2 linked regions of the Solwaraspora sp. WMMA2065 genome follow. The protein of the gene in region 1 interacts with the protein of each later gene in a pairwise test. Links are inferred from orthologs where the notes say so. Each region holds a gene or a part of one and is shown on either strand. Other genes may lie near its edges.

What was found.
Region 2: the proteins of aceE (region 1) and nth interact in binary tests that used the Escherichia coli proteins (3 or more experiments, as listed by UniProt). The link is inferred for Solwaraspora sp. WMMA2065 from one-to-one orthologs.

What each region holds. Positions count from the first base shown.
Region 1 is NZ_CP128361.1:2,724,771-2,739,658, reverse strand. What follows is about bases 7,742-11,044. They hold aceE (pyruvate dehydrogenase (acetyl-transferring), homodimeric type), read right to left. Parts: upstream 10,705-11,044; coding sequence 7,942-10,704; downstream 7,742-7,941. Other genes in these bases: O7610_RS12295 (YjbQ family protein), read right to left, coding at 10,881-11,044; O7610_RS12305 (SRPBCC family protein), read left to right, coding at 7,742-7,810. Also shown: O7610_RS12345 (beta-ketoacyl-ACP synthase III), read right to left, coding at 1-603; O7610_RS12340 (acyltransferase domain-containing protein), read right to left, coding at 642-1,847; O7610_RS12335 (PucR family transcriptional regulator), read right to left, coding at 1,986-3,188; O7610_RS12330 (phosphatase PAP2 family protein), read left to right, coding at 3,247-3,939; O7610_RS12325 (hypothetical protein), read left to right, coding at 3,939-4,202; O7610_RS12320 (hypothetical protein), read right to left, coding at 4,243-4,890; O7610_RS12315 (copper resistance CopC family protein), read left to right, coding at 5,157-5,747; gltX (glutamate--tRNA ligase), read right to left, coding at 5,764-7,197; more of O7610_RS12305, read left to right, coding at 7,340-7,741; more of O7610_RS12295, read right to left, coding at 11,045-11,285; O7610_RS12290 (ABC transporter permease subunit), read right to left, coding at 11,369-12,166; O7610_RS12285 (ABC transporter ATP-binding protein), read right to left, coding at 12,153-13,064; O7610_RS12280 (transketolase C-terminal domain-containing protein), read left to right, coding at 13,443-14,888. UniProt on the Escherichia coli protein: Component of the pyruvate dehydrogenase (PDH) complex, that catalyzes the overall conversion of pyruvate to acetyl-CoA and CO(2).
Region 2 is NZ_CP128361.1:5,412,478-5,426,851, reverse strand. Bases 288-3,076 are described here. They hold nth (endonuclease III), read right to left. Parts: upstream 2,173-3,076; coding sequence 1,402-2,172; downstream 288-1,401. Other genes in these bases: O7610_RS24645 (CapA family protein), read right to left, coding at 2,280-3,076; O7610_RS24655 (TlpA family protein disulfide reductase), read right to left, coding at 704-1,318; O7610_RS24660 (NUDIX hydrolase), read right to left, coding at 288-707. Also shown: more of O7610_RS24660, read right to left, coding at 1-287; more of O7610_RS24645, read right to left, coding at 3,077-3,389; O7610_RS24640 (adenosylcobinamide amidohydrolase), read right to left, coding at 3,466-4,233; O7610_RS24635 (Crp/Fnr family transcriptional regulator), read left to right, coding at 4,452-5,129; O7610_RS24630 (hypothetical protein), read right to left, coding at 5,192-6,238; O7610_RS24625 (transporter substrate-binding domain-containing protein), read right to left, coding at 6,235-7,185; O7610_RS24620 (serine/threonine-protein kinase), read right to left, coding at 7,582-9,276; O7610_RS24615 (hypothetical protein), read right to left, coding at 9,331-9,783; O7610_RS24605 (MBL fold metallo-hydrolase), read right to left, coding at 13,510-14,364. UniProt on the Escherichia coli protein: DNA repair enzyme that has both DNA N-glycosylase activity and AP-lyase activity. The DNA N-glycosylase activity releases various damaged pyrimidines from DNA by cleaving the N-glycosidic bond, leaving an AP (apurinic/apyrimidinic) site.

The sequences.
Region 1 (14,888 bases):
GATGTACGGCCGCCAGCCCTCGATGCGTACCGCGTCGCTCTTGTCCGGGACCGAGCCCCAGACCACCGGTCCGATCCCGGCCGGCTCGTTGCCGCCGGTGGCGGTGACCACCGCGGCGCCGGCGCCGTCACCGAAGATGATGCAGGTGGAGCGGTCGGTCCAGTTGGTGAAATCGGAGAGCTTCTCCGCGCCGATGACCAGGGCGTTGCGTGCGGCACCGGCCCGTACGGCGTGGTCGACGGTGCCGAGCGCGTAGCTGAAGCCCGAACAGGCGGTGTTGATGTCGTACGCACCCGGGGCGGCGATGCCGAGCCGGGCCGCGACCCGGCAGGCGACGTTCGGGCTGCGGTCGATGGCGGTGCAGGTCGCCACCACCACCAGGTCGATGTCGGCCGCGGTCAGGCCGGCGTTGGCCAGCGCCTTCTCGGCCGCCGCCGAGGCCATGTCGGCGACGGTCTCCGAGTCGGCGATTCGGCGGGTGACGACACCGACACGGTCCCGGATCCAGGCGTCGTTGGTATTCACCAGTTGGGCGAGTTCGTCGTTGGTGACCACCCGGGAGGGCTGGTAGTGCCCGAGTGCCACGATCTGTGATCCGGTCATGTTGCTGCCTTTCCCGGCGCGCTGTCGGGGGTGCGCGCTCACAGTGCGGAACCGCTGATCCGGGCCAGCGGCTGGCCCGGTGCGACCGGGTCGTCGTGGTGGGCGAGCCATTCGGTGAGCACGCCGGCGTCGTGCGCGGCGACCTCGACCGGACCCTGCCGGGTGGTGACGTGTCCGATGATCTGACCGCCGGTGAGCGGATCGCCCTCGGCGAGTCCGGCAGCCGGTTCGAAGGTGCCGGCGCTGGCCGACACGACGACCCGGAACTGCCTGGTGGGCTCGGAACTGGGGGCCATCCCGTGTCGGGCGATCAACGCCCGCGCCGCAGGCAGGTCGTCCGGGGTCTTCACGGTGACGATCTCCGGCACGCCACGGTCCTTGAACTCCCGCTTGACCAGACCGGCGAGGGTGCCGGCCGGTGGCAGCTCCAGTACTCCGGTGACACCGAGATTCGCCAGGGTGTGCATGCACAGGTCCCAGCGCACCGGTGCGGTCACCTGCCGGACGAGGCGTTGCAGCAGCTCCCGGCCGTGGTTGACGGCATCGCCATCCAGGTTGGACAGCAGGATCCGGTTGGGGTCGGCCGGGATGATCCCGGCGGCGACGCTCGCGAGCGCCTGCTCGGCCGGGGCCATGTACGGGGTGTGGAACGCCCCGGCTACCTGCAGCGTCGCCACCCGGGCCCGGGCCGGCGGCTCGGCGACGAACTTCTCCAGCTGGCCGGTGGCTCCGGCCACCACGATCTGACCGGCTCCGTTGTGGTTCGCCGGGTGTAGTCCGTGGCGGTCGATCGCGGCCAGCACCTCGTCCCGGTCGCCGCCGAGTACGGCGGCCATCCCGGAGGGTTCCAGCGCGCACGCGGCGGCCATTTCCCGGCCCCGGACCGCGGCCAGCGTGATGGCCGACTCGGCGGGCAGCACCCCGGCCAGCGATGCAGCGGCGAGTTCGCCGACGCTGTGACCGGCGACGACGGCGACGTCGTAGAGCCCGCCCCGGCGGTGCCCGGCCGGTGATCCGCCAGGCAGGTGCTCGGCGGCGAGCAGGGCCGCGGCGACCAGCAGCGGCTGGGTGCGAGCGGTGTCCTTGATCTCGTCGGCGTCGGCGGTGGTGCCGAGGTGCACCAGGTCGACCCCGGCGAGCGCGGACCACCACCGCAGACGGGCCTCGGCGCCGGGCAGGTCGAGCCACGGGGTGAGGAAGCCGGGCTTCTGGGACCCCTGGCCGGGGGAGAGAACAGCGAGCACGGCTATGACTCTTCCTGATACCCACGGGTCACTTGGGTGCGCTGAGATACCAATCCGCACTACCGTCGTTGGAGGATTCCTACAAAGATCGTCGGATGTGCACGTCTTTTGCCCGCACATGTTGCTTTGGAAGTGCGTTCAGTCGGGCGAGGCCCGCAACAGCGGCGGGGGATCCAACCGGCCGATCGCCAGGGCCATCTGCAGCGCGTACGCGTCGCGGGCGGCGAACGGCGACAGTCCGGTCACTTCACCGATGCGCCGCAGTCGGTAACGCACCGTGTTCGGGTGGACGAACAGTGCCCGCGCGGTCGCCTCCAGCACGGCCCCGGCGGCGAAGAACGCGTCCAGGGTCTCCAGCAGCTCCCCGCCGGCACGGACCAGGGTCCCGTACACGTCGCGGCGCAGCCGACGGCGGGCCTCGGGATCACCGGCGAGGGCCCGCTCCGGCAGCAGATCGGTCGCCGCGACCGGGCGGGGCGCCGCCGGCCAGGCCGGTGCCGCCCGGTACCCGGCCAGCGCTGCCCGGGCCGACTCGGTCGCCTCGTCCAGGCTGGCCACCATCGGCCCGACCACCACCGGGCCGGCGCCGAACGCGTCCAGCAGTTTGCCGGTCGCCGCCGCCGGATCGGCCGCGCCGCCCAGTACCACCACCAGCCGGTCGTTGTGCACCCCGCCGATCGTCTCCACCCCGATCCGCCTGGCTGCCCGGTAGACGATCTGCAGGACCGCGGTGACCTCGCCGCCCGGGGACCGCCCGACCACCACCGACACCGGCGAGGCATCGGTCCAGCCCAGCGCGGCGGCCCTGCTGGCCAGCACGTCCGACGAGTCGCCGCGCAGCAGGGCGTCGACCAGCAGCGCCTGCAGCCGGGCATCCCACGCGCCGCGCGACTCCGCCGCCCGCGCGTACACCCGGGCGGCGGCGAAGGCGATCTCCCGGGAGAACCGCAGCACCGCCTCGCGTAGCAGCGACTCCTCGCCGGTCGCCGCCAGGTGCGGCACCTGCGCCTCGACCACGTCGATGGTGACCTTGATCAGGGCGACCGTGTGCTGCAGGCTGATCGACCGGGCCAGCGCCCGCGGCGCGGCGGCGAAGACCTCGTCGGAGACCTCCTGCGGGCTGCCGCTCGCGCCGCCACCGTCGCGCAGCCACTCCACCAGGGACCGTACGCCGGCCTGAGCGATCAGCATCACCCAGGAACGCTGGTCGGCGGGCAGCTCACGGAACCAGGGCAGGGTCTCGTCCATCCGGGCCACGCTCGCGGTCGCCAGCGCCCCGGCCGACCGCTCGATACGACGCAGGGTCGCGGTGAGCCCGGCGTCGTTGCGCTTGGTCGCCACCCCGTCAGGGTGTCACGGCCAGCGGGCAGGACCGCGCCGACCGTGCCAACATGTGCGGATGATCGCCCGCCCGCCGCTGGTCGTACCGCTGCTGGCCCTGCTCGCCCTCGCGGCGCTGACCATCGGTCTGGTGGTGGATCCCGCGTTGGTCGCCCGGCTGGACGCCCCGGTGACCGACGGGCTGCGGGCCTACGCCGCCGACCGGCCGACGCTGGTGGCGGTCCTGCGGATCGCCACCGACCTGGCGGCGACGATGCCGTTCCTGGCCGCCGGTGCCGCCGCGACCACCCTGTTCGCCGTGCGCCGGGACCGGCCCCGGGCCTGGTTCTGCGCGACGGTGACCGTCGCGGCCCCGGTCAGCTGGATGCTGGGACAGTGGCTGCTGCACCGACCCCGCCCGGTGGACGGCTTCGTGACCATCGCCGCCAACGGGTTCCCCAGCGGGCACACCACCAACGCCGCCGCTGCGGCGTTCGCGGTCGTCCTGCTGGTCTGGCCCGGGGTACGGCGTACCGGGCGGTTGCTGGTGGTGGTGCTCGCCGGAGCCGGCGCGCTGTTCATCGCGGCGACCCGGCTGGTGCTGCTCGCGCACTGGCCGGTCGACGTGATCGGCGGCGCCCTGGTGGCGGTGACGGTGGTGGCGCTGGCCGCCCGCCTGTGGTCACCGCGGGCGGGGGGGCCGGCGGCGGCCGGCCCGGTACCTGGCAAGGTGTCGTCTCGGGACGGCTCGTGTGAGGTGAGGAGTTCGTGATGGCGTACCTGGGGGCTGGCCACAGCGGCGGCGTCGGGCGGGACCATGGCGTCGGGCGGGACCATCCGGGGGAGCGGGACCAGCTGTCACTCGGCCGGACGTTGACCGGGCAGGGAACCGACCGGGGCGGTTCGGCCGACCCGCAGCCGGTGTCGACCTGCTGCGCGGGGCAACGGGGATGGGCTGGCGCGCATCGCCATCTCGGGGTCCGGCCGAGTTCCCGGGTGGTACGTCGGGAACGCCCGCCGCACCGCTGGTGCTGACACCGCCCGACCGCTCCGGTCACCCGTGCGGCCGGGCCGGTCACCTGGTCCGGCGGCGTACCAGCAGGGCGATCCCCGCGATCCCCAGGGTGATGCCGACCACCACGGCGGCGTTGAGCACCATGACCTGACGCAGGTCGGTGAGCATCTGGTCGATGTCCTCGCCCGGGTTGAGCGCGTCCTCCGGAATCACCCGTTCACCACCGCCGATGCCACCGCTGATGCTGTCCGGGCGGGCCGGCAGCGGTGCGCCGGCCGCTCGCAGCGTCTCGGACATCGTCAGCCGGCCGAAGAACCAGCCGGCTGCGGTCTTGCCGTCACCAGGCTGCTCCGCCGGTCGAAACGCGCGCGGGCCTCCCTTGGCCAGCGGATACAGCTCGTAGGTGCGATGTGGCTCGTCCGCCACCATGACCACGACCAGGTACTTCGGGCCGAGGTCACCCGGCTCCGGGGAACTGGTCTGGCCCGGTCCGGTGAGCCAACTGACCTGGCTGAGCACCGCCGCGAACAACTCGGCGTCGGCGTCGGCGTGCACGGCGAGCGGCTCCGGCAGGTCGTCACCTTCGATGGTGACGGTCGTTGGTGCAGGTGGTGCCGCGTACACCCGGTTCGCCGCCAGGATGGACGTGCCGAATGCCAGGAGCAGCGCACCGGCCGCTAGGAGACGGCTGGCTGCCCGCTGTCCCATGGTCAACTCCCTCGCCCCGCGGAGGTCAGGTCCTAGTCGATGTGCGTACTACCCGATGGCGGCCCGACGTAATCAGCGGCGGGCGTGGTCGCGGACCCTCACTGTGAGAGACTCCGCACGACTCTGGACGGTTGCACCCGCTGGACGGATTTTTCGGGAACCATCGACGACCGGTGACCGACCAACCAGGGAGGTCGGCCGATGACGGCCCGGCGCGTCGTCTGGCGACCGATCGTATCCGGCGATCGCAACAGGTGGGGGACAGGGTGGTACGCGTACCAGGGGTGTTGCTCGCGGTGTTCGTCGGGCTGCTCGCGGTGCTGTTCGGGACATCGCCGGCCCAGGCGCACAACGTGCTGACCGGGAGCGATCCGGCCGACGGTGCGGAGCTCGCGCAGGCCCCCGAGACGGTCCGACTCACCTTTCTGGCCAACCTCAGCCAGGAGCAGACCGAACTGAGCGTGACCGGTCCGGATGGCGCTGCGGCGTCCACCGGGGCGCCCGTGGTGGACGGCAAGGCGGTGAGCGTGCCGTTCCGTCCCGGACCCGCCGGAGAATACACAGTGGACTACAACGTGTTGTCCGCCGACGGACACTGGGTAAAGGGTGCGTTCGCCTTCACGTTGACGGTCGGTGTCGAGCCGACCGCTGATCCGTCACCGACCGCTCAGCCGTCACCGACCGGGGCACCCAGCCCCACCGCCGCCGAACCGACACCGGAGGCGACCCCGGCACCGACGCCGCAGGCCACCAGTTCCACCGAGTCGACCCCATGGTGGCCGTGGCTGGTCGGTGCCGTCGTCCTGCTGGTCGCGGTGGCGGCCGGAGCGTTCTTCGTCCGCCGCCGTACCACCTGACCGGACCGTCGCGACGTCAGCCGAGCCGGGCGCGGGCGTTGCGCAGCCGACGCAACGTGCGCTCCGACCCGAGGACCTCCAACGACTCGAACAGCGGCAGCCCGACGGACCGGCCGGTCACCGCGACCCGTACCGGTGCCTGGGCCTTGCCGAGCTTGAGGCCACGCTCGGCGCCGACCTGCTCCAGCGCTGCTTTCAGTGGCTCGGCGGACCAGTCCGGCAGCGCCGCGAACGCGGCGATCGTCGCGTCCAGCAAGTCGGCTGCGCCAGCCTTCATCGCCTTCGCCCACGCGGCGTCGTCGATTACCGGGACGTCGAGGAAGAGGAAATCGACGTTGGTGACGATTTCGCTGAGTACCGCGATCCTGGTCTGGGCGAGCGGGGCGACCGCCGCGAACGTCGTCGGGTCGTAGTCGGCCGCCCGCCACGGCGGCGGCGCGATACCGCTGCCGGTCGGCGCCGGCGTCGACGGCGTCCCGGTCAGCCAGGGCTGACAGGCGGCGATGAAGTCCTCGACCGGTAGCGCCCGGATGTACTCACCGTTGAAGGCGCGTAGTTTGCGCTCGTCGAAAAAGGCCGGGGACGGGTTCACCGCCTCCAGTCGGAACTCCTCCTCGATCACCGACCAGGGCACGATCTCCCGGTCGTTACTCGGCGCCCAGCCGAGCAGCATCAGATAGTTGCGCATCGCGTCGGCGAGGTACCCCTCGTCGCGGTACGCCTCCAGCGCCACCTTGTCACGGCGCTTGGACAGTTTCTGACGTTTCTCGTTGACGACCACCGGTACGTGTGCCCAGACCGGTGGCTTGACCCCGAGCGCTGCCCAGAGCAGCTGCTGTTTCGGGGTGTTCGGCAGGTGCTCCTCGGCGCGGATCACGTGGGTGATCCCCTGGGAGATGTCGTCGACCACGTTGGCCAGCAGGAAAACCGGCGAGCCGTCGCCCCGGGCGATGACGAAGTCCTCGATCAACTGGTTCTCGAACGTCGGCTCGCCGCGGATCAGGTCGGCGACCGTGGTGCTGCCGGTGTCCGGAGTGCGGAAGCGCAGGGCCCGTCCGGCGCCGGCGTCGAGACCCCGGTCGCGGCAGAACCCGTCGTACCCGCGGTACTCGCTGCCGGTGCGGGCCTGCACATCGGCGCGGGCGCAGTCGCAGTAGTAGGCACGCCCGGACTGGTGGAGCCGGTCGGCCGCCGCGCGGTGCTCGCCGGCGTTGGCCGACTGGAAGTACGGCCCCTCGTACGAACCACGACGGATGCCGATCCAGTCCAGCGCGCTGAGGATCCCCTCGATCCACTCGGGGCGGTTGCGGGCCGCGTCGGTGTCCTCCACCCGTAGTACGAACACGCCCCCGTGCTGCTTGGCGTAGATCCAGTTCTGCAGTGCTGAACGGGCACCGCCGACGTGGAACATGCCGGTGGGGGATGGGGCGAAGCGTACGCGTACCGTCACGGCCCCAGCCTACGGGCGGCCGATCCCCGCCCGACGGTCAGGTCCGGTGGCGCCCGGGGTGAACAGCGAAGTCTGCACCTTTTGCCGAGAATGTGCTTTAGGCTGCGCCTGTCAGGACGAGCAGGCAGAGACAGGCAGGCAGATGATCCTCATCGAACGCAGCGGGCGGGCGGAGGCCCCGATCGACACCGTCTGGGAGGTGGTCGGGCAGGCCGCGTTGCTGCCCGACTGGCTCGCCGGTGTCCGCCAGGCCGAGGTGATCGGCGGCGACATCCGCCGGATGCGGGTGCACACGGCGGACGGCGCGGCCGCCGACGCCGAGGTCATCGAGCTCCAGCCGCCCAAGCTGATCGCCTGGCGGGAGCGGGCCGCCGGCCCTGGCCTGCGGGCCGAGGCCCGCACCGAGGTGCAGGTCGAACTCACCCCGGAGGGGGACGGCACCGCAGTACGGCTGACCATCGTGCGGTGGCCGGCCGGCCAGGTCAGCGCGACCCTGCTGCGACTCGGCAAGCACCGGGTCGGCGCCGACCTGGAGACCTCCCTGGGCCGCCTGTCCGACCTGGCCGCCGCCCGGTACGCCGCCAACGCCGGCGACCGGACCAACGTCTGCTGACGGCAGCCGGACCAACGTCTGCTGACCGCAGCCGGACCGCAGCTACGGCGAGGTCCGCCGACGGTGCGGCCCCGGACGCGGCAGGCCCCGGCGGTCACCCGCCGGGGCCCGTCGACTGCGGTCGCTGCGGATCAGGAGTCGCCGCCGGTCTCCCCGACCGGAGCGGCGTTGACGTCGTCGATCGCGTACTTCTTGGCGGCCCCCGCCGGCACCTCGGCCGGCACCTCGCCGCGCAACGCCAACTGCCGCAGCGTCGCGACGGCCACCGACTCGGCGTCGACATGGAAGTGCCGCCGCAACGCGTGCCGGGTGTCCGACAGCCCGAACCCGTCGGTGCCCAGCGAGGTGTAGTCGCCCGGAATCCACCGGGCGATCAGGTCCGGCACCGCCCGCATCCAGTCGCTGACCGCGACCACCGACTGCGGCGCGTCGGCCAGCGCCGTTCGCACGTACGGCACCCGCGCCTCACCGCCCAGGTTGATCAGGTTGTGTTCCTCGCAGGCCACCGCGTCCCGACGCAGCTCCGTCCAGGAGGTCACCGACCACACGTCGGCGGCCACCCCCCAGTCCTCGGCGAGCAGCTGCTGCGCCTTGAGTGCCCACTGCATCCCGGTGCCGGAGGCGAGGATCGTCGCCCGCGGCGCCTCGCCGCCGTCGGCCCGACTCACCTGCGGTGCCGCCGCGTACCGGTAGAGGCCCTTGAGCAGCCCTTCGACGTCGAGCCCGTCCGGCTGTGCCGGCTGCACGATCGGCTCGTTGTACACCGTGAGGTAGTAGAAGATGTTCTCCGGTGACTCGCCGTACATCCGGTGCAGGCCGTTCTCCACGATGTGCGCGATCTCGAACGCGAACGCCGGGTCGTAGGCGACCACCGCCGGGTTGCTCGCGGCGAGCAGTTGCGAATGCCCGTCCTCGTGCTGCAGACCCTCGCCGTTGAGCGTGGTCCGCCCGGCGGTGGCCCCGAGGACGAAGCCGCGGGCCATCTGGTCGGCCGCCGCCCAGAACGCGTCGCCGGTGCGCTGGAAGCCGAACATCGAGTAGAAGATGTACAGCGGGATCATCGGCTCGTCGTGGGTGGCGTACGACGTGCCGGCGGCGGTGAACGACGCCACCGACCCGGCCTCGTTGATCCCCTCGTGCAGGATCTGCCCGGCGGTCGACTCCTTGTACGACAGGAACAGCTCCCGGTCCACCGCGGTGTACTTCTGCCCGTGCGGTGAGTAGATCTTCTGCGTCGGGAACAGTGAGTCCATGCCGAAGGTCCGCGCCTCGTCCGGGATGATCGGCACCCACCGCTTGCCGAACTCGCGGTCCTTCATGATGTCCTTGAGCAGCCGGACGAAGGCCATCGTGGTGGCGACCTTCTGCTTGCCGGAGCCGCGTTTGACATCACCGAACCGCTCACTGCCCGGCACCGCCAGCGGGCGGGCGGCGGTCCGCCGGGTCGGCACGTACCCGCCGAGGGCCTTGCGGCGCTCCTGCAGGTAGGTCATCTCCGGGGAATCGTCGGCCGGGCGCAGGTACGGCGGGAGGTAGGGGTTCGCCTCCAGTTGCTCGTCCGCCACGTCCAGGTAGAGCCGGTCCCGGAAGGTTTTCAGGTCGTCCAGGGTCAGCTTCTTCATCTGGTGGGTGGCGTTGCGGCCCTCGAAGTGCTCCCCGAGCGTCCAGCCCTTGATCGTCTTGGCCAGGATCACCGTCGGCTGGCCGGTGTGCTCGGTGGCCGCCTTGTACGCCGCGTACAGCTTCCGGTAGTCGTGCCCGCCGCGCTTGAGGTTCCAGATCTCGTCGTCGGACAGCCCTTCGACCATCTTGCGGGTACGCGGGTCGCGGCCGAAGAAGTGCTCCCGCACGTACGCGCCGGACTCGGCCTTGTAGGTCTGGTAGTCGCCGTCCGGCGTGGTGTTCATCAGGTTGACCAGCGCGCCGTCGGTGTCCGCGGCGAGCAGCGGGTCCCACTCCCGACCCCAGACGACTTTGATCACGTTCCAGCCGGCGCCCCGGAAGAACGCCTCCAGCTCCTGCATGACCTTGCCGTTGCCGCGTACCGGGCCGTCCAGCCGCTGCAGGTTGCAGTTGATGACGAAGGTGAGGTTGTCCAGCTCCTCGCGGGCGGCCACCCCGATCGCGCCGAGCGACTCCGGCTCGTCCATCTCACCGTCGCCGAGGAACGCCCACACGTGCTGATCAGAGGTGTCCTTGATGCCCCGGTGCTGCAGGTACCGGTTGAACCGCGCCTGGTAGATCGCGTTGATCGCGCCGAGGCCCATCGAGACGGTGGGAAACTCCCAGAAGTCCGGCATCAGCCGCGGGTGCGGGTACGACGGCAACCCGCCGCCGAGCCCGGCGTGCGACAGCTCCTGCCGGAAGCCGTCGAGGCGCTGCTCCGACAGCCGGCCCTCGACGAAGGCGCGGGCGTACATGCCCGGGGAGGCGTGCCCCTGGAAGAAGATGTGGTCCCCGCCGCCGGGATGCTGCTTGCCACGGAAGAAGTGGTTCATACCCACTTCGTAGAGGGACGCCGCGCTGGCGTACGTGGAGATGTGGCCGCCGACGCCGATCTCCGGCCGCTGCGCGCGGTGCACCAGCACGGCGGCGTTCCACCGGATGTACGCGCGAATCCGCCGCTCGATCATCTCGTCGCCGGGGAACCAGGGTTCGCGTTCCGGCGGAATCGTGTTGATGTAGTCGGTGGTGGTCAGTGGCGGCACCCCGACCTGACGCTCCCGAGCCCGTTCGAGCAGGCGCAGCATGACGTAGCGGGCGCGTTTGGCGCCGCGTTCGTCGATCACTCCGTCGAGTGACTCGACCCATTCGCTGGTTTCTTCAGGGTCGATGTCCGGAAGCTGGCTCGGCAGGCCGTCGCTGATCACCGGGCGCTTGCGTTCCGTGGCCACAGGCGTTCCCTCAGTTGTGTGTGGGATAGGTCTCTACTGACCATCCTGCCCCCTGGAGGCCGGTTGCGTCACGCGCGGCCGCCATAGAGGCGATCTGGGACACAGGTACCAGACGGTAACTTCCGACCGGCTCCGACCGGCTCCGACCGGCTCCGACCGGCTCCGGGCGGCGCGGGTCAGCCGGCGAGGAAGGAGAACCTGACCTTGCGGTCGGCGTTGTCCCCGTTCGGGTCGACCAGGCAGACCGACTGCCAGGTGCCGAGCGCGAGCCGGCCGTCGAGCACCGGCAACGTCGCGTACGGGGCGACGAACGCCGGTAGCACATGGTCCCGGCCGTGCCCGGGCGAGCCGTGCCGGTGCTGCCAACGGTCGTCGGTGGGCAGCAGCTGGTCCAGAGCGGTGAGCAGATCGTCGTCGGAGCCGGCACCGGTCTCGATGATCGCGATGCCGGCGGTGGCGTGCGGTACGAACACGTGCAGCAGCCCGTCGCCGCGTCCGGCCACGAACCGCCCCGCCTCGGCGGTGATGTCGCGCACCACGGGCCGGGAGCCGGTCCGGATGGAGATCACGTCGGAGTCCATGCCTGCCAGTGTGGCAGCCGGGCCGGTCCGGCCGGTGGGCACGGCAGGCGCCGCACCCACCCGCCCGGCCGCGCGGCGATCCCTCACACGGCGATGTCGCGGCGGGTGAAGCGCCAGGTGCCGGCGGCGACGCAGACCACAGCGAAGCCGGCGAGCAGCAGTACGCCGCCGACCTGCACCCCGTTCACCAGCGGGTCGCCGGCGAGGTACCAGTGGAACGGAGAAATGTCGCGGGCCCACGCCAGCGCCTCGACCTGGGGCAGGACGGCGTTGGCGAGGTAGCCGAGCACGGCGACCGCCGCGCCGACGCCGAGCGCCGTCGCCCGGCTGCCGGTAGCGGCCCCCACGCCGTACGCCAGGGCGGCGAACGCGGTGCCGAACAGCACCAGATGCAGGGTCATCGCGGCCAGCGCACCGACCCCGACGGCGGTGAACTCGGCCGGACCACGGATCGCCACCAGAGCCAGCCACAGCAGCGCCCCGGTGAGGACCAGTCCGACCACCAGCGCGGCGAACCGCTGCAGCGCGGCCCGCGCCCGGCTGACCGGGTGGGCGAGCAGCAGGTCCAGCGAGCCGGCCTCCTCGTCACCGGCGATCGTCCGGGCCCCGGCGGCGATCCCGAACACCGCAACGAGCAGGGGGATGAGCAGCCCGTAGACGGCGCTGCCGAGATAGCCGGCAGGGCTGGTGACGTCGTCGAAGTTGAGTGCCTCCAGCATCCCTTCCGGATACGCGGCCAGCGCATCCGCCATCTCCGGTGTCTGCATGGTCGGCCAGAACGCGGCGTACATGGTGCCGACCGCTGCGATCGACACCGCCCAGCCCAGCATGGACCGGCGGTTGTCGCGCAGCGCCTTGGTGAACGGGTTACGCAGCAACACCGTCGGTCTCCGTCCGCTCGTAGTAGGTGAAGAAGAGGTCCTCCAGGTCGGGCTCCTCGGCCAGGAAGCTGACGACGGTGTGCCGGCTCGCCGCCTTGATCAGCGGATCGGCCCGCCCGTCGAGCCGGCAACTGAGCCGGGCGCCGTTCACGGTGACGTCGCTGAGCCCGGGAACGGTCGTGAACTCGTCGGCCGGCACCGCAGCGTCGAAGACGATCTCGATCCGGCGTACCGCCCGTTCCCGCAGCTCCTCTACCCGTTCGACGGTGACCAACCGGCCGTCGCGGATGATGCCGACCCGGTCGGCGGTCTGCTGCACCTCGCTCATCACGTGCGAGGACATGAAGACGGTCTGCCCGGCGGCCTTCGCCTCGCGGACCATCGCGACGAACTCCTGCTGCAGGAAGGGGTCCAGGCCGCTGGTCGGTTCGTCGAGGATGAGCAGCTCGGGGGAGTGCATGAAGGCCTGCACGACCCCGACCTTCTGCCGGTTGCCCTTGGACAGCCCTTTGATCCGCCGGCCGAGGTCGAGGTCGAGCCGGTCGGCCAGCTCGGTGATCCGCGCCTTCGGCACACCGCCGCGTAGGTTGCCCAGGTAGGTGAGGAGTTCGTGGCCGGTCTGCCGGCCGTCCACGATGAAGTCGCCGGCCAGGTAACCGATCCGTCGGCGGAGCGGAATGCCGTCGGCGCGCGGGTCGAGCCCCAGCACCCGGACGGTGCCGCTGGTCGGCCGGATCAGATCCAGCAGCAGCCGGATGGTGGTGGACTTGCCGGCCCCGTTGGGGCCGAGGAACCCGTACACCTCGGCGGTCTCGACCTGAAGGTCAAGGCCGGTGAGGCCGCGGTTGCGGCCGTACGTCTTGATCAACTGCTCGGTACGGATGGCCGGGTCAGCCATCGGACCTCGCCTCCTCGGTTTGAGTTTGACGACGCTCCACCTCGAAGCGTTCGACGATCAACGTCTGTGGCGATCCACGTCTGTGACGATCAACGTGTGTTGCGAACGTTCAGAACGTACTGAACCTTATGCTATCGGCCGCCCGCAAGTGACCCCGCTGGCGGCGCGGCTGCGCTGCCGTCCAGGCCGCGCCTGGCGGCGCGGCTGCGCTGCCGTCCAGGCCGCGCCTGGCGGCGCGGCTGCGCTGCCGTTTCCCGGGCTGCCGCGTAGCATCGCGACCATGACCTCCCCGGCCACCAGCGGCGCTGCAGTCTGCCCCGACCCGGCCCAGCGGCGGCCCGCTCGCCGCCCGGTGGCCGCGCCTGGCGGGCGTCGGTAATGCTGTCCGACGTGACCACCCCGCAGGACCTCGACGAACGGTTCCGCACCGCGGTCGCCGCGATGGACACCGCACCGGACCGACGGGCCCCCGAACAACCGGTACGCGACGGCACTCTGCTCACCGGGCAGTCCGCGCTGGCGCTGTTCGACGCCCAACTCACCAGCCGCCATCTCGACCTGGCCAAACGCTGGCTGCGCAGCTTCGGAGAAGGTTTCTACACACTCGGCTCGTCCGGCCATGAGGGCAACGCGGCGCTCGCCGCCGCCGTCCGGGTGACCGACCCGGCGCTACTGCATTACCGGTCCGGTGGCTTCTACTGCGCCCGGCTCGCCCAGGCCGGCCTCGCCGCCGGCCACGAGCCCGGCGTCGAGCCGGGCCTTCGCTCCGGCGTGGCCGACTCCGACGCCGGCGACCCCGGCACCGACCCGGTCACCGACGCCGCTCGGGACGTGCTGCGCGGTGCCGTTGCCTCCGCCGCCGACCCGACCACCGGTGGCCGGGGCAAGGTGTTCGGCAACACCGCGATCAACATCGTGCCCACCTCCGGCACCGTCGGCGGGCACCTGCCCCGGGCGGTCGGGACCGCGCTCGGCATCGACCGGATGCGCCGGATGGTGCCGACCGTCCGGCAACGTCAACCAGGGCTGGCCCGGTCCGCCGCAGTCGGCCGGGCGTACCTGGAACCCCGGCTGCCCTGGCCGGACGACGCCATCGTGGTCTGCAGCTTCGGCGACGCGGCGGTCAACCATGCCGCTGCTGCGGCGGCCTTCAACACCGCCGGCTGGGCCGATCACGCAGGGCTGTCCACGCCGGTGCTGTTCGTCTGCGAGGACAACGGCCTGGGTGGCAGCGTACGGTCGCCGGACGGCTGGGTCGCCGAGACGCTGCGCTCCCGACCAGGGCTGCGGTACTTCGCCGCCGACGGGTGCGACGTGGCGGCCACCTACGACGTCGCCGCCGAGGCCGCCGCGTGGGTCCGCGAGCACCGCCGGCCGGCGGTGCTGCACCTGTCCACCGTCCGGCTGATGGGGCACAGCGGCGCCGACGTCGAATCGGCGTACCGGTCGGCCGAGGAGATCGACCGCGACGTCGCCCGCGACCCACTGGTCGGCACCGCGCGGCTGCTGGTCGCCGCCGGCCTGGCCAGCCCCGACGAGATCATTTCCCGGTACGACGAAGTCGGCTGGCAGGTGCGCAAGGTCGCCGAGGAGGTCATCGGGGAGGCCAAGCTCGAAACCGCCGGACAGGTCGTGGCCACCATCGCCCCGCGCCGGCCGATCCGGGTCGCCCGGGTGGTCGCCGACACCGGTGCCCGCGCGGCCGGAGCCGCGGCCACCACCCGCGCCACCACCCTCGGCACCCGGCTGCCGGAGGAACGCGGGCCGATGACCCTGGCCCAGACGATCACCGCGGCGCTCGCCGACGGTCTGCTGTCGTACCCG
Region 2 (14,374 bases), 2.7 Mb from region 1 along the record:
GCCCGGTCACCGAGCGTGTCGGGCAGACCGGCGGCCGACGGATCGCCACCGGGCGACGGCTCGGGCGGCAGGTCAATGATCCGACCGGTCGGCCAGGCACCGGCCCAACCGGCCATGTCCAGCAGTGCGGACAGCACCCCGGCGGTGAATCCCCAGACGAGCATGCCGCGCACCTGGAACGCAGGTGACACCCAGCCGCTCGGGTGGCGTACCTGGAGTCGGTTGTCCGGGTCCACCAGCTCATCAACCGGCAATCGAGTGACATGTGCCACTTCTTCCGGTTGTCGGGGATGCACCGGATGTGGCCGATGCCACCAGCCGAGCACCGGGGTGACCACGAAGCCACTCACCGGTATCCACAGCCGCGGCAGTTGGGCGAGCACGGTGACGCTGCCCGGATCCAGCCCGACCTCTTCTTCGGCCTCCCGTAACGCGGTCGCCCGCGCGTCCCGGTCGCCCGGGTCGGCCGCGCCACCCGGGAACGCGGGCTGCCCGGCATGGTTACGCATGGTCGCGGCCCGCTGCAGCAGCAGCACGTCGGGCTCACCCGGCCGATGCTCGCCGAGCAGGACCAGCACCGCGCTTGGCCGACCACCCCGGGCCGGGGTCGCCACCCGGGTGAAATCGGCGGTACGGGCGGAGCGCACCCGGGTGAGCAGCGGCTGCCACCAGGCCGGCAACGGTTCGGAGGGCAGTGGGTGGGTCACGGGGCCACCGTCAGACCCAACTCGCGCTCGACGAGGTCGGCGAGCGTGGCGTCGTCGAGCGTACCCTCGTACGTCCGACGGATCTCCCCGTCTCCGTCGACGAACAGGGTCAGTGGCAGGCCGACCCGCTCGACCGCCAGCAGCAGCTGCCGCTCCCGGTCGACCAGGCTCGGGAACCGCAGCCCCAGATCCTCGGCGACGGCGACGGCGGGATCTCGGTCGTCGTAGGTGTTGACGCCGATCAGGTGCAACTGCCCGGCGGTACGGTCGGCAAGGCGTTGCAGCGCCGGCAACTCCTTGCGGCAGGGCTGGCACCAGGAGCCCCAGAAGTTGATCACGGCGGGTCCGCGTACCGCCGCGATGTCAACGACCGTCCCGTCGGCGAAGCAGGCCAGGCTGATGTCGGGCAGCGGGGTGCCGCCGCCCGGCGTACCGACGTCGGTCGACGGTTGCGGCGCGGCGGCGGCCGCAGCGGGCGGTGCGGTCAGGCCGGCGCAGTCGGCGAACGGGACCGGTCCGGACGCTCCGGCAGCGTCGCCCGTCCCGGCACCCGGGCCGGTGGTGCAACCGGACGCCGCCAGCAGCAACGGCATCAGGGCGGCGGCGAACAACGGCCCCGGCCTGAGCCGGCGACCTAGCCCCGGCCGACGGCGACGCCCGGGCTGACGGCCAGGCCCCGACGGGCGGCCGGCGCTCATGGCACCTCGGCGGTGACGGCCGCCGCCGGCACCAGGTCGGCGGGTATTCCGGCCTGCTCGGCCAGCTCCCTCGCGCGGGGACCCTTGAGCAGCTTCACCGCCTCGGCAGCGGCGGTCGGACCGGTGCCGTACGCCGGGCACAGCGGGGCTAGCGCACATGCGCCGCAGGCCGGTTTACGGGCGTGGCAGACCCGTCGGCCGTGGAAGATCACCCGGTGGGACAGCATCGTCCAGTCCCGGCGCTCAATCAACGCGCCGACCGCGTGTTCGATCTTCACCGGGTCGGACTCGTCGGTCCACGCCCAGCGGCGGACCAGCCGTTGGAAATGCGTGTCGACGGTGATGCCAGGGACGTCGAACGCGTTGCCGAGGATGACGTTCGCGGTCTTGCGGCCGATCCCGGGCAGCTCGACCAGCTGCGGCAGCCGGCGCGGTACCGCGCCGGCGTACCGCTCGGTCAATGCCTGGCCGAGCCGGATCAGCGAGCCGGCCTTGTTGCGGAAGAACCCGGTCGGCCGGATCAGCTCCTCCAGCTCGGCCCGGTCGGCGGCGGCGTAGTCGGCGGCCGTCGGGTAGCGGGCGAACAGCTTCGGGGTGACCTCGTTGACCCGCTTGTCGGTGCACTGCGCGGACAAGATGGTGGCGACCGCCAACTGCAGCGGGCCGTCGTGGTCGAGCTCGCAGTGCGCGTCCGGATGGGTCTGCGCCAGCAGTCTCGCCATCCGCCGGGCACGACGTTTACGCCCCAGGTCGGTCTCGGTACGCACGGCCCGGGCTGCCGCAGGCCCGGCGGCCGCAGTTGCGGTGGCCGCAGCCGGGGCGGTCGCGGCTCGGGGGGCTGGCGGTGTCACACCGGCCAGCCTACGTCGGCGGGTCAGTCCGACGGTGGCGAGATGGTGCCGTCATCGTCGAACTCGGCGCCGGTCTGCGGAAAGTCCAACCCGCTCAACTCCCGGACCAGGTCGAGCCCTCGGCGTTGCTCGTCGACAACGGGCAGACCGTTGCCGTTCATGTACGTGGCGACAAACTCACCGTCGACCCAGTCGCCGTCCGGGTCGAGGGTCACCTTCAGCACCCCGCCCCAGCCCAGCCGGCCGGTGTTGTTCAGCGTACCGCCGCCACCGGCGAAGTTCCCGAGGCTGTACGCGATCAGCCGGCCCTGGTAGAACTCCATGCCGCGCAGCACGTGCGGGCCGTGGCCGACGATCAGGTCCGCCCCGGCGTCGATCATCGCCCGCCCGAAGGCCATCGGATCACCGCGGTTCTCTCCGGCGAACAGCTCCGTGCCCGGGGTGACCCGGGTCATCTCCGCTCCCTCGGCACCCATGTGGACCTGCACGACGACCAGGTCGGCCTGCTCGTCGGCGCGCCGGACCACCTCCGCCGCGGCGTCCAGGTTGATCAGGCTGTTGTTCGGCGGAGAATACGAGGAGAAGCCGGCCACCGCGACGCTGACCCCCTCGACGTCCAGCACGGTGATCTGATCGAGCGCGCCGGTGTGCCGCAGACCGTGCTCCTCCAGCGTCTGCTGGGTGTTGCGGTATCCGGCCTCGCCGTAGTCGTACCCGTGGTTGTTGGCCTGGTTGAGCAGCATGAACCCGGCGTCACGCAGGTGGGCCGCGTACTCGGGTGGGGCCCGGAACTGGTGGCACTGGGTGGCGTCCGGGGCGCACTTGCCAGTCCCGGTGTCGACCGTCAGCGGCTCCTCCAGGTTGCCCATCACCAGGTCGGCGGCGAGTGCCTCGGAAACCGAGTCGAAGAAGCCGGCACCGCCGTCGGGCGGCAGGCGGTCGGGGGCGTTGCCGAGCACGATGTCACCGGTAGCCGACATCGAGATCTCCTGCGGCTCCGGCGACGCGGTGGCGGTCGGCGACGCAGCGGACTGCCACTGCGGTTCGGATCCGGACCGGTTGATCCCACCGAGCGCGACGATGCCGACCAGCACGGCACCGAGCAGAACGGCGGTCAGCACGACGATCGACAGAACGGGTCGGCCTGCGGCGGGCTCCTGCCGCCGGCGCCCCCGGGCGGCACGCTGGGCGTCACTCACTGGCGTGACCCTACCGGCCGGGAGTCTCCGGCGACGACAACCGTCCGGCTGGTTTGTCCCCGTGTCCGATTTGCCGTCCTTGCGGGTCCGGCGCGCCACCGCCCTGGGCAGTGCCACCACCCTGGGCGGTGCCACCACGCTGGGCGGTGCCACCACGTACCGCCGCGTGCGCTACCCGGGCGAGCCGCCCGCCCCAGGTCGACCGTGGACCGCCGTACCGCTGCTCCGGCCCGTCGGGCGGGCAGAGCACCACCACCGCGTCGGTCGCTGTGCCGGTGGCCCGCAGTCCGAGCTCGACCAGCGCCTGGGTCTTCGCCTCGGTGATGGTGGCGACCGCGTTCACCAGGGCGGCCTCACCGAGCCGTACCGGAAGCGCTGCGACGATGTTGATCGTCCCGACCTGCTCCGGCGGTGGCCCGGCGGTCCTGGGTGCGGCGGCCAGCACCGGGGTGCCGAGCCCGACGGTCGCCCACACCTGCACGCCGGCCTCGTCGCGGGTCACCATCCGACGCACGTCCACCCCGGTTAGCAGGCCGACGCCGGGTCCGCGCAGGTCGGCTTGCTCGGCCAGACCGACGAGGTGGGTGTCGGGGTCGTCGCGGCGGTACGACATCGGCACGGTCGCGTTGATCACCCACCAGCGCAGTCCGATCCCGCCGCCGAGCGGAGCGGAGCTGATGGTCAGCAGCGGCTCGGTGAGCGCCCAGCAGGCGTACGGCAGGGTCCGGCCGTCCTCGGTGCGGGTGGTGAACCATGGGCGGGCGACATCGGGAGACACCGGTCGACGATACGGCGTCCGCCGGTCGCACGGCGCTGACCGGTCGGCGTGCACGGTGCCGCATATTAACGACGGATCCACCCTGTTGGGTTACGCTCCTGGATCAAGATTCGGAGGGTGCGCATCCGGCCAGGGGCGGAGTGCACCTAGACTGACTGCGCGCGGCTGGTCACGGCTGGGGTGCCGGGGAACGGACGCCGCGCAGGCGGAGGTGCGCGATGGACGAGGTGCTGGCTCGTAGCGGGATCTTCCAGGGCGTGGACCCGGAGGCCGCGGAGGCACTCGCCAAGGAGATGGAGACGATCGACGCCCGCAAGGGCGAGGTCGTCTTCAACGAGGGTGAGCCGGGTGACAGCCTGTACATCGTGCTCACCGGCAAGATCAAGGTCGGCCGGCGGGCCGCAGACGGACGGCAGAACCTGATCGCCGTGATGGGCCCGTCGGACATGGTCGGCGAGCTGTCGCTCTTCGACCCCGGGCCGCGTACCGCCACCGCGACCGCCGTCACCGACACCCGCCTCGCCCGGCTGCGCAAGCAGGCGCTGCGGCCCTGGCTGAACAATCGGCCGGAGATCGCCGAGCAGCTGCTGCGGGTGCTTGCCCGACGGCTGCGCCGGACCAACGACGCCCTCGCCGACCTGATCTTCACCGATGTACCGGGGCGGGTAGCCAAGAATCTGCTGCAGATGGCCGGCCGGTTCGGCACCCGCGACGGCGGGGTGCTGCGGGTGACCCACGATCTCACCCAGGAGGAGATCGCCCAGCTGGTCGGGGCCTCCCGGGAGACGGTCAACAAGGCGCTGGCCGACTTCGCCTCCCGGGGCTGGCTGCGGCTCGACGGCAAGAGCATCATCATCCTCGACCCCGAGCGGCTCGCCAGGCGCGCCCGGGTGTGACCCGGCGGCGGATCTGCCCGGGGACCTGCGGCAGATCCGCCCCGGACGGGGCAACGGTTGGCTCACCTCACCGAGGCGGTCGCCCGGCAGACCGCGTCCACCGGGGTGACCGGTCGGACCTCCCGCCCCAACGCCTGCAGCAGCGAGTCCTCGACGTGGAACCCGTGCACCCAGAGGCGGTAGCGCGGCAGGTCCGCCTCGCTCGGGCAGAGCACCTGCGCCTCCACGTCGTCGGTCGGCACGTACCGGACACCGCCCTGTTCCTGCAGGATGGCCACGCTCGCGTCGTCGACCGCGATCACGCTGCCCCGGATGTGCTCGGTCTCCCCGCCCGACACCGCGACGGTGGTCACCGTACTGGGCAGCACCGGTGCGGTGGCCACCGAGTACGACGTCCAAGCCAGCGCGATCATGACGGTGAGCTGGCCGGTCGCGACCAGCAGGTGCACCGTGCCGGGCAGCACCGGGCCGGTCACGACGAGAGCCAGTAGCGGTGGAGCGCCCAGGATCAGCGCCACGAACCACTCACCGGTGACCGCCGCCTCGGCCAGGGTCGGCGCCAGCAGGCCGTAGTAGCCGATCAGCAGCAGGACGAACAGGGTCAGCCGGTTCGTCCGGCCACCGTCCGGCGGGTCCCCGGCCGTGCCGCGTTCGTCCGCCGTACGGGTGCGCAGCTGGGCGGTGGCCGCGATCGCCGGCAGCAGCAGCGGCAGATAGAGGATCTTCCAGGTCACGACGGCGACCAGCAGGGTGACGATCAGGAACCAGACGGGCACCACCCGCATCCAGCGGACCAGCAACGGCGGTCGTCGTCGCGCCCACCGCCGCTGGTCGTTGTTGACGCTGACGGTCAGCACCGCGCTGATCGCGAACAGGGCCATCATCGCACCGGAGACCACCCGGCTCGCCGTGCTGACGAAGGCGGCGACCAGGTTCACCGGGTTGACGTTGGCGGCCAGCAGCAGGGTGGTCTGGAGCTCGCCGCCGGCCTCGACGACCAGCCGGAGCACCGAAATGATCGCCGGAGCGCCGACCACCACGCTCCAGAACTGCTGCGCCGCCCGGTTCCGCCGGTCCGCCTCGTCGACCGGGCGCTCGGCGGCGGTCACCGCCGGTTCTTGTCGTCGTGGTCGACGAGGTCGGGCGCGCCGTCCGGTCGGGGCTGGCTGGCCTCGCCGAGCCACCGCCCCAGATGGTTGTTGTACGCCGTCTCCCAGGCGTTCGCTTCGTCCCGTTGGTCCCGTTGATAGCTCTTGTCCAGGAAGTAGCTGACCAGGTCGCGAAGGTTCTCGTCCTCGACCGGCACCCCGATGCCCAACTCCTCCTCGACGCCGAACGGCATGTCGACGATGGCGAGTTCGTCGGGGTTCTCCGAACGGAGTCCGGCGAGGATCGTCTCGTCGGAGACCATCGCATGGAAGTCGCCGGCCAGGACGCCGTCCCGGCAGGCGGCCGGATTGTCGGCCTGCTGGTGCGGGATCCCCCGTTCCCTGAGCATTGCCTCGGTGGTGGAGCCACCGGCGACGCAGACGGTGTACTCCTCGTCGTTCAGATCGGTGATCGTGGTGATCTCGTCGACGAACTCGGTGGCGACCAGCACCTCGGGTGTGGTGATCAGGTACGGGCCGGCGAACCCGACCCGCTTCTCCCGTTCCTCGGTGATGGAGAAGCTGGCCACCACGATGTCGACCTCGCCGCTGCGCAGCTTCTCGATCCGGTCCTCGGTGTCCAGCGGCACCCACGTGATGCTCTGGTCGCCGAAGCCGAGTGAGTCGGCGATGTAGCGGGCTATCTCGATGTCGAAACCGTGGTAGGAGTTGTTGCGCCGATACGACATCAGCGGAATGTCGATATTGACGCCGATGCGCAGCTCGGTCTGGTCGCTGATGGTCGAGGCCTCCCGGAGATCCCGCACGGTCGGCCGGTCCGGCGGCTGGTTGTCCTCACAGGCGACGAGGGCGACCAGCACCAAGGTCGCGGCAACCGCCAGCGTGGTCATAGTCTGCCGGGTACGGTGGTCGACGTACGTGCGTGACTTGGTGGATCTATCAGTCATGGCAACCTCACGACTGCGACAGTCAGGATCGATTGCGTGTCGGGCAGCCGTCCACATTGCCGGCTCCGCTCAATGTAGTGGTTCCCGGCAATACCCGGCACCGCCGAGTTGCGCCGCGCCGGATCCGGTGATCTTCGTACTGAGGGCTTCAGCGGATCTTCGTAACGGGCCGGATCAGGCGATCTCCGTACTCGGCGGGGTCGTCGACCGGGTACGGGCCGACGGACGGTTGCGGGTCAGCAGTGCCAGCAGGCAGCCGGCCAGCGTCCAGCCGCAGAGCACGAACCACTGCGGCAGGGTCGGACCGTCCGGAAAATACGAGATACCGCCCGCGAATCAACGAAACGGACGCCCCGGGTGGAAAGTCGGACAGCCCGGACTTGCGCCGGATGTCGGTTACCGGGCGGCCAGGGTCGGGCCGAACAGTTGGCCGGGCCCCTTGCCCGCCAGGCACTGGTACCGGTGGTCGCCGGCGGCGAGGTCCGCCGGATCCGGCAGCAGCACCGCGTACTGCCAGTCGTGGGCGTCCATCCGCAGGGTGAACAGCCGGAAGCTCTCCGCCCCGCAGGCCTCGGCGATGGCCGGGTCGGACCGGATCGTGGCATGGTCGGCAGCCCGCAACCGGGTCGGCAGCTCACCGACCGCGAACATCTCCCAGGTGTGCCGGCCGGTGCAGGCGGTCGCGGTCAGGGTACGCGGAGAGTTCGATACCCGGCCGTTGAAGCATTCAAGATCGTCCGGACAGCGCAGCTCCGGTCGCAGCGTCAGGTGGCAGTTCGGCAGCACCGCGCCCGCCGGACCGCCGCTGGTGGGGTCGCTGGCAGGGCTCTCACTGGCCACCGCACCGGTCGTCCGCTGGTCGGCTCCGGTGATCGGGGGAAACGTGGTGGGACCGGAGCCCTTGGCGACGATCCAGGTGCCCAGGCTGGTCATCGCGAGCAGCACCAGCAGGCCGAGCCCGCCGGCGAGGGTCCGCAGCCAGGAACGGACAGCGTTGTCGGGCGAGGTACCCGTTCGGCCGGACGACGGGCCGGACGACGGGCCGGCAGCCGACGGCGGCGGGCCGGGCGGGCCGGGTCGTTGCCCGGGCACCTGGCCCGGCTCCGGCGGAGGTGGCACCGGAACGCTCCAGGACGGGTTGCGTTCCGGCCGGGACGGCACCGGGGTCGTCGGGTCGGCCCAGCTGCTCGACCCGGACGGTGGCCCACCGGAGACCGGGGCGATTGAAAACGGCGGCCGGTGCGGGGCAGCCGGGCTCCAGTGCTGACCGAGCGGTACCGCCGCCAGCATGTCCCGCAGCACGACCGCCGGAGGCCGGGCAGCGGGATCGTTCGCCATTCCCTGGCGTAGTACATCGGTCAGCGCCGGGTTGACCCCGGGCAGGTCCGGCAGCGGCCGGTCGAACATCTCCAGGAGAGCCACCAGGCTCGGGTTGCGCTCGTCGTCCCAGCGTGGCGGCTTGCCGCGCATGATGGCGTACAGGGTGGCGCAGAGCGCGTAGACGTCGGCGGCGGCCGACGGCGGACGGTGCTGGAACGACTCGGGTGGCGCGTACGCCGGGGTCAGCACCTCCAGGGTGACCGAGGCGTCGCGGTGCTCGACCAGCACGGCCAGGCCGAAGTCGGCCAGGGCCGGCTCGTTGAACCGGGAGTAGAGGATGTTGGCCGGTTTGACGTCGCGGTGCAGGACGCCGAGATGGTGGGCGTCGGCGAGCGCGTCCGCGATCTTGACCCCGACGTCACGGGCCTCGAAGGCGTCCAGCGGGGAGGTGCGCATCCGGTCGGCGTACGAGCCGTCGCACATCTCCATGATCAGGTACGGATGGAGATCCCCGGTGACGCCGACGTCGAAGAGGTCCACCACGTGCGGATGGGACGACATCCGCCCGGCGGCACGCGCCTCCCGCATGAACCGGCGCTGGTCCCGCTCGTTGTCCAGAGCCCGGTTCTCCACCTTGACGGCGACCTCCCGGCCGACCGACTCCTGGACCGCGCGATAGACGGTGGCGTAGCCGCCTCTGGCGAAGACTGACAAATCTGACAGTCCAGGCACTGTGGGGAACGGCAGCGCGCTCGGCAGTCTGTCGTTCACACGGTAAACGGTACCCAAGACCCCGGACAGCCGGGGCGACCCCGGGCCCCCGGGTCAGCCGTCGCCAGCCGACCGGCCGGTGCCGGGCGACGGTACGCCGACCCGGCGGCGACGTTCGGTCAGCAACGCCACCCCGGTCACCACCGCGCCCAGCCCTTCCCAGGCGGCCACCCCGACGAACCGCACCGGAGCCACCTCGGCGACTACGACCACGGTGAAGACCACCGTGGTGACCAGCCGGAAGATCACCGAGAACAGGAAGAACGGTCGCCAGTCGGTGACCGACGCCAACAGGTAGTAGACGCCCATGTTGAACGAGGCCATCGACGACGCCGTCATGAAGGTACGGGTGTAGTCGCCGGCCGCCCGCTCCCCGGTGGGCAGCGTGTCGAAGCCGAGCAGTACGAGCAGGACATCGGGCTGAGCCAGGCCGACCGCGCCCAGCAGCAGGGCCATCGCCCCGAACACGGCGACAGTCCATCCGGATACCGAACGGGGCAGCTTCATCGGGTTCCTCCGGCCACAGTGCGCCCAGGATGGAGCACAGTGGGAGTCAGGCTAGCGAGCGCGCCGCCCGGCCGGCATCCCCGGGTCCGCCATGATCCACCCCACCGACCAGGCCACCGTCATCCACAGCGGACCTGATCGCCTCGGCGGGCGCCCGCTCGCTGACCTGCTCGGTGCCGTACGCGAGACTGACCGCCCGGTCAGCTGCCTGCCGTGCCGCGACCTGCTCGCCGTTGGCGGCGAGCGCGGAGGCCAACACACCGAACCCGACGACCTGACTGCGGACGTCCTCCGCCGGCGAGTCCAACGCCCGCCGGGCCCAGTGCAGCGCCGGCTCCGGCTGCCCGTCGGCGAGCAGCGCCGCCGCGTACCGGGCCAACGTCTGACGCCGGGAGAACAACACCGCCGGGCTGTCCATCGCGGTCGCGACCGGTGCCAGCAACCCGACCGCGGTCGGCGGGTCACCCGCTGCGAGCCGCGCCGACGCGAGCAGCACCCGTGGCGCCACCTGGACGGCGGCCAACGGGTTGTGCGGTTCGACCGACGTCAGCACCGACTGCGCCAACCGCTCGGCACCGGCCACGTCACCGCATTGCAGGGCGACGAAGCCGCGCAGCGTCCCGGCCATCCCGATCAGCAACGGGTGATCGATTCGCTCGCCCTGGGCGAGCGCGTCGGAGAGCAGATCGGCGGCGTGTTCCCACTGGCCGAGCCCGCGCGCCACCACCCCCCGCGCCAGCAACGCGAAGCCCCGACCCCAGTCGTCGGCCGCGCTGTCGAAATCCCGGTACGCGCGCCGCGCCGACTGGTCCGCCTCGGCCAACTCACCCAACTCGGCCGCGGCGAACGCCTCCACCGCCCGGAGCGTGCCGACCGCCCACGCCTCCCCCACCCGCTCGCCGAACGGCAGGAAAACCCGGGCCAACCGGCGGGCGTCGGCCAACCGGCCGGAGAGCAGCCGGGCGAACGCGGTGGTGCCCCGCAGCCAGGCCCGCCCCACCGGGTCGTCCAGCTCGACGAACAGCCGCGCCGCCCGGTTCAGCACCGCGTCGGCGCCGGCGAAGTCGCCGCGCATCGTGGTCACCCACGCCAGGCTCTGCAACGACCAGGCCTGCCCACGCCGGTCGCCAGCTGCCAGGTTCACCTGGTACGCCGCAGCGAATCGGCTGCTCGCCCGGCTGAGCCGGCCGGCCAGGAAGTCGGCCATCCCGAGTCGGCGCATCGCCTCCGCCCGCTCGGCGGGCAGCCCGACGTCGGTGGCCACCTGCAACGCCTCACGCCACACCGCCACCGCACGGGCGGCGTCGCCCACCGCCCGGTGGGCCCGACCGGACACCAGCAGAGCACCGGCCCGGGCAGCCGCGTCCTCACCGGCGTTGGCGAGCACCTTCTCAGCGGTGGCCAGCGCCTCGGCCGGGCGGCCGGTCTGCAGCAGCGCCCGGGCGTAGACCAGCCGGTCGGCCTTCGGCACCGCGTCCCCGCCGAGCACGGACGCCCGCTCGGCGTACTCCACGGCCAGCTCCGGTTCACCGACCGCGATCGACCGGCGGGCCGCCCGGCCCAGCGCCGCGACCCCCAGCGGCCCGACGGCGCGGGCCGCCGAGTCCGGGCGCAGCCCGACCGCCTCGGCCAGGCCGACGGCCCGTTCGACGTGCTCGGCGACGAACACGTCCCGCAGCGCCGGGCTCATCCCGCCCGGCCCACCGCTCGCCGGGCCGGTGCCGACCGCCGCCGGCGCGTCGGCCCCGGCCGCCCACCGGGCCAGGCACGCGTGCCGTTCCGCCAGGTCGGCCTTGCCGATCCCGGCATAGGCCGCCTCCCGCATCAGCGGGGTCGGAAAGGCGAAACCGACCCGGGTCCGGTGCAGCATGCGGCGCTGCAGCAACTCCTCGACGGCCCGGTCGAGCTCGACCGCCACCACCGCCGCCGGCCGGCCGTCCCGCCGGTCCCGCAACGACTCCAGGGTGCCGTCCGGTACCACGTCGCCGACCACGGCGGCGTCACGCAGCACCGACCGGGCGTCGGCCGGCAACGCGTCGATCCGGGCGGCCAGCACCGCGGCCAGGTCCCGGGAGAGCAGCCGGCTGCTCAACGAGCCGGGTGCCAGCCGCCAGTCCGCGCCGTCGCCGGCGGCGTCGGCGTCGGCCGACGGACCGGTCCGGGTCAGCGCGCCCCGCTCGATCAGCAGGGTGACCAGCTCGGCCAGGTAGAACGGGTTGCCCTGAGCGGTGGCCAGCAGCCGGTCCACGTCGGGTTGCGGCAGCCGCCCACCGCCGAGGTACGAGGTGAGCAGCCGGGCCGCGTCGGCGCCGCGCAGCGGCGGCAACGGGTGCACCTCGGCGTCGGCCACCCCGGTCAGCACCCCGGCGGTACGCACCAGCTCGGGTCGGCCGAGCAGCAGCACCAGTACCGGACCGGTGAGCCGGGACAGCGTCTCGCCGAGCACCTCGACGGTGTCCGGGAGGGCGTCGTGCAGGTCGTCGACCACGATCAGCAGCGGCGCCTCCCGGGCCAGGGCGCTGAGCAGGTCGGCCACCGCGCTCGGGATCGCCTCCGCGTCGAGCACCGGAGCGTCCGTGGTCAGGTCCGCCGGACCGGACGACGGGTGCGCGGCAGCGGGCGGCTCCGCGTACCCGAGCAGGGTCAGTAGCAGGTCGACGGAGAGCGGCGGCGGTTCCGGACGGACCCGGGCCAGCCGCTGCCCGAGGCGACGCAGCCGCTCCTCGACCACCGGGCGGGTGACCGCGGTGGAGCTGTCCCGGGGCAGCCCGGCCGCGATCCGCACCAGGTCGGCCAGCGGGGCCAGCCGACGCCGCTCGCCGAAGGCGGCGCAGCGTACCGACAGCACCCGCGCGCCGGTGGGCGCCGCGTACCGCCCGGTGCCGACGTCGTAGCCGGCGGCGTACCGCTCGACCTCGACGGCGAACCGGGACTTGCCGATGCCGGCCTCCGCGGTGAGCACCAGCACCCGCGGATCGCCGTGGTCGATCACCTCGGTGAGCCGGCCCGCCAGCCGACCGATCTCGGCCTCCCGCCCGACGAACGGGGCCTGGTCGCCGATGCCCGACCGGGTGCCGGGCGCGTCGTGCAGACCGAGCAGCTCGTACGCCTCGACCGGGGCGCGTTTGCCCTTCAGCCGCAGCGGGCGCAGCTCCCGCCAGGCGGCGACGTGCCGGGTGCCGGTGACGGTGCCGGCGCCGGCGTACACCGCGCCGACCGCCGCCGCGTCGGCGAGCCGCGCGGCGGTGTTGACCGTGTCGCCGATCACCGTGTACTCGATGGCAGCCTGAATGCCGGCGACCACGTCACCGGTGTTCAGGCCGACCCGCAGGCCGAGCGGAGCACCGCCGCCACGCTCGTCGTCGAGCACCCGACGCACCGCCCGCTGCATGCTGAGCGCGGCCCGTACGGCACGTTCGGCGTCGTCCTCGTGGGCGACCGGGGCGCCGAAGACCGCCATGATCCCGTCGCCGGTCAGCTTGTCGACGTGCCCGCCGAACGTCTTGACCGCCCCGGCCAGGGCGGCGAGCACCCGGTCGGTGACGGCACCGACCCGTTCCGGGTCGAGATCCTCCGACCAGGAGGTGAAGTCGGACAAATCACCGAAGAGCACGGTGACCACCCGGCGTTCGGCGGCCGGCAGGAAGGCGGCCGCCGGCAGCGCGCCGCCGCAGTTGTGGCAGAACCGCGCGCCGGGTACCGCGACGGTTCCGCACACCGGGCAGGTCACTGCCGTTCCAACCCGGTCCGCCCCGGTGTCGATTCCCGGTCACCTGCCGCGCTGTCGGTCGGCCCGCGCAGGTAGGCGAGCTGCGCCCGGACCGACCACTCGGCGGCCGGCCACAACGCCCGGTCGACGGTGGCGTACACCTCGGCGACGACGGCCGCCGGTGCGGTCACGCCCCGGGCCACCACCTGGCGGACCTGGTCCAGCCGGGCCTGCCGGTGGGCCAGGTAGAACCGGGCGGCGGCGGCGCAGTCGGCCAGCGCCGGGCCGTGCCCCGGCAGCGCCGTCACCTCGTCGTACGCCGCGAGTCGCCGCAGGCTGGTCAGGTAGTCGCCGAGGTCGCCGTCGGGCCAGGCCACCACGGTGGTGCCCCGGCCGAGGATGGTGTCGCCGGTGAGCACGGCCTGCCGCCCGTCCGGCCCGGCGACCAGGAAGCAGGCCGAGTCGGCGGTGTGGCCGGGGGTGGCCAGCACGGTGACGGTCAGGCCGGCGGCGTCCAGCACGGTCCCGTCGCCGAGCCGGTCCGGTTGCTGCACCTGGTGGTCGGCGGTCAGGCCCCGGACCGGGGCCTGGAACCGCTCGGCGGCCGCCGGCACCGCCTCGACATGGTCCGGGTGCCCGTGGGTCACCAGGATCATCGAGTACGGGCCGTGCTGCGCCAGCCGGTCGAGATGCCCGGCGTCGGCCGGACCCGGGTCGACGAGGACGCCGTACCGCTCGCCCGGCCGGCGCAGCACCCAGGTGTTGGTGCCGTCCAGCGTCATCGGCCCGGGGTTGGGTGCCCGCACCAGGGTCGCCCAGCCCGGCAGATCGCTGGCCAGGGCCGCGGCGGGGGTGGTGACGTGCGCGGTCATGGCTGCGATG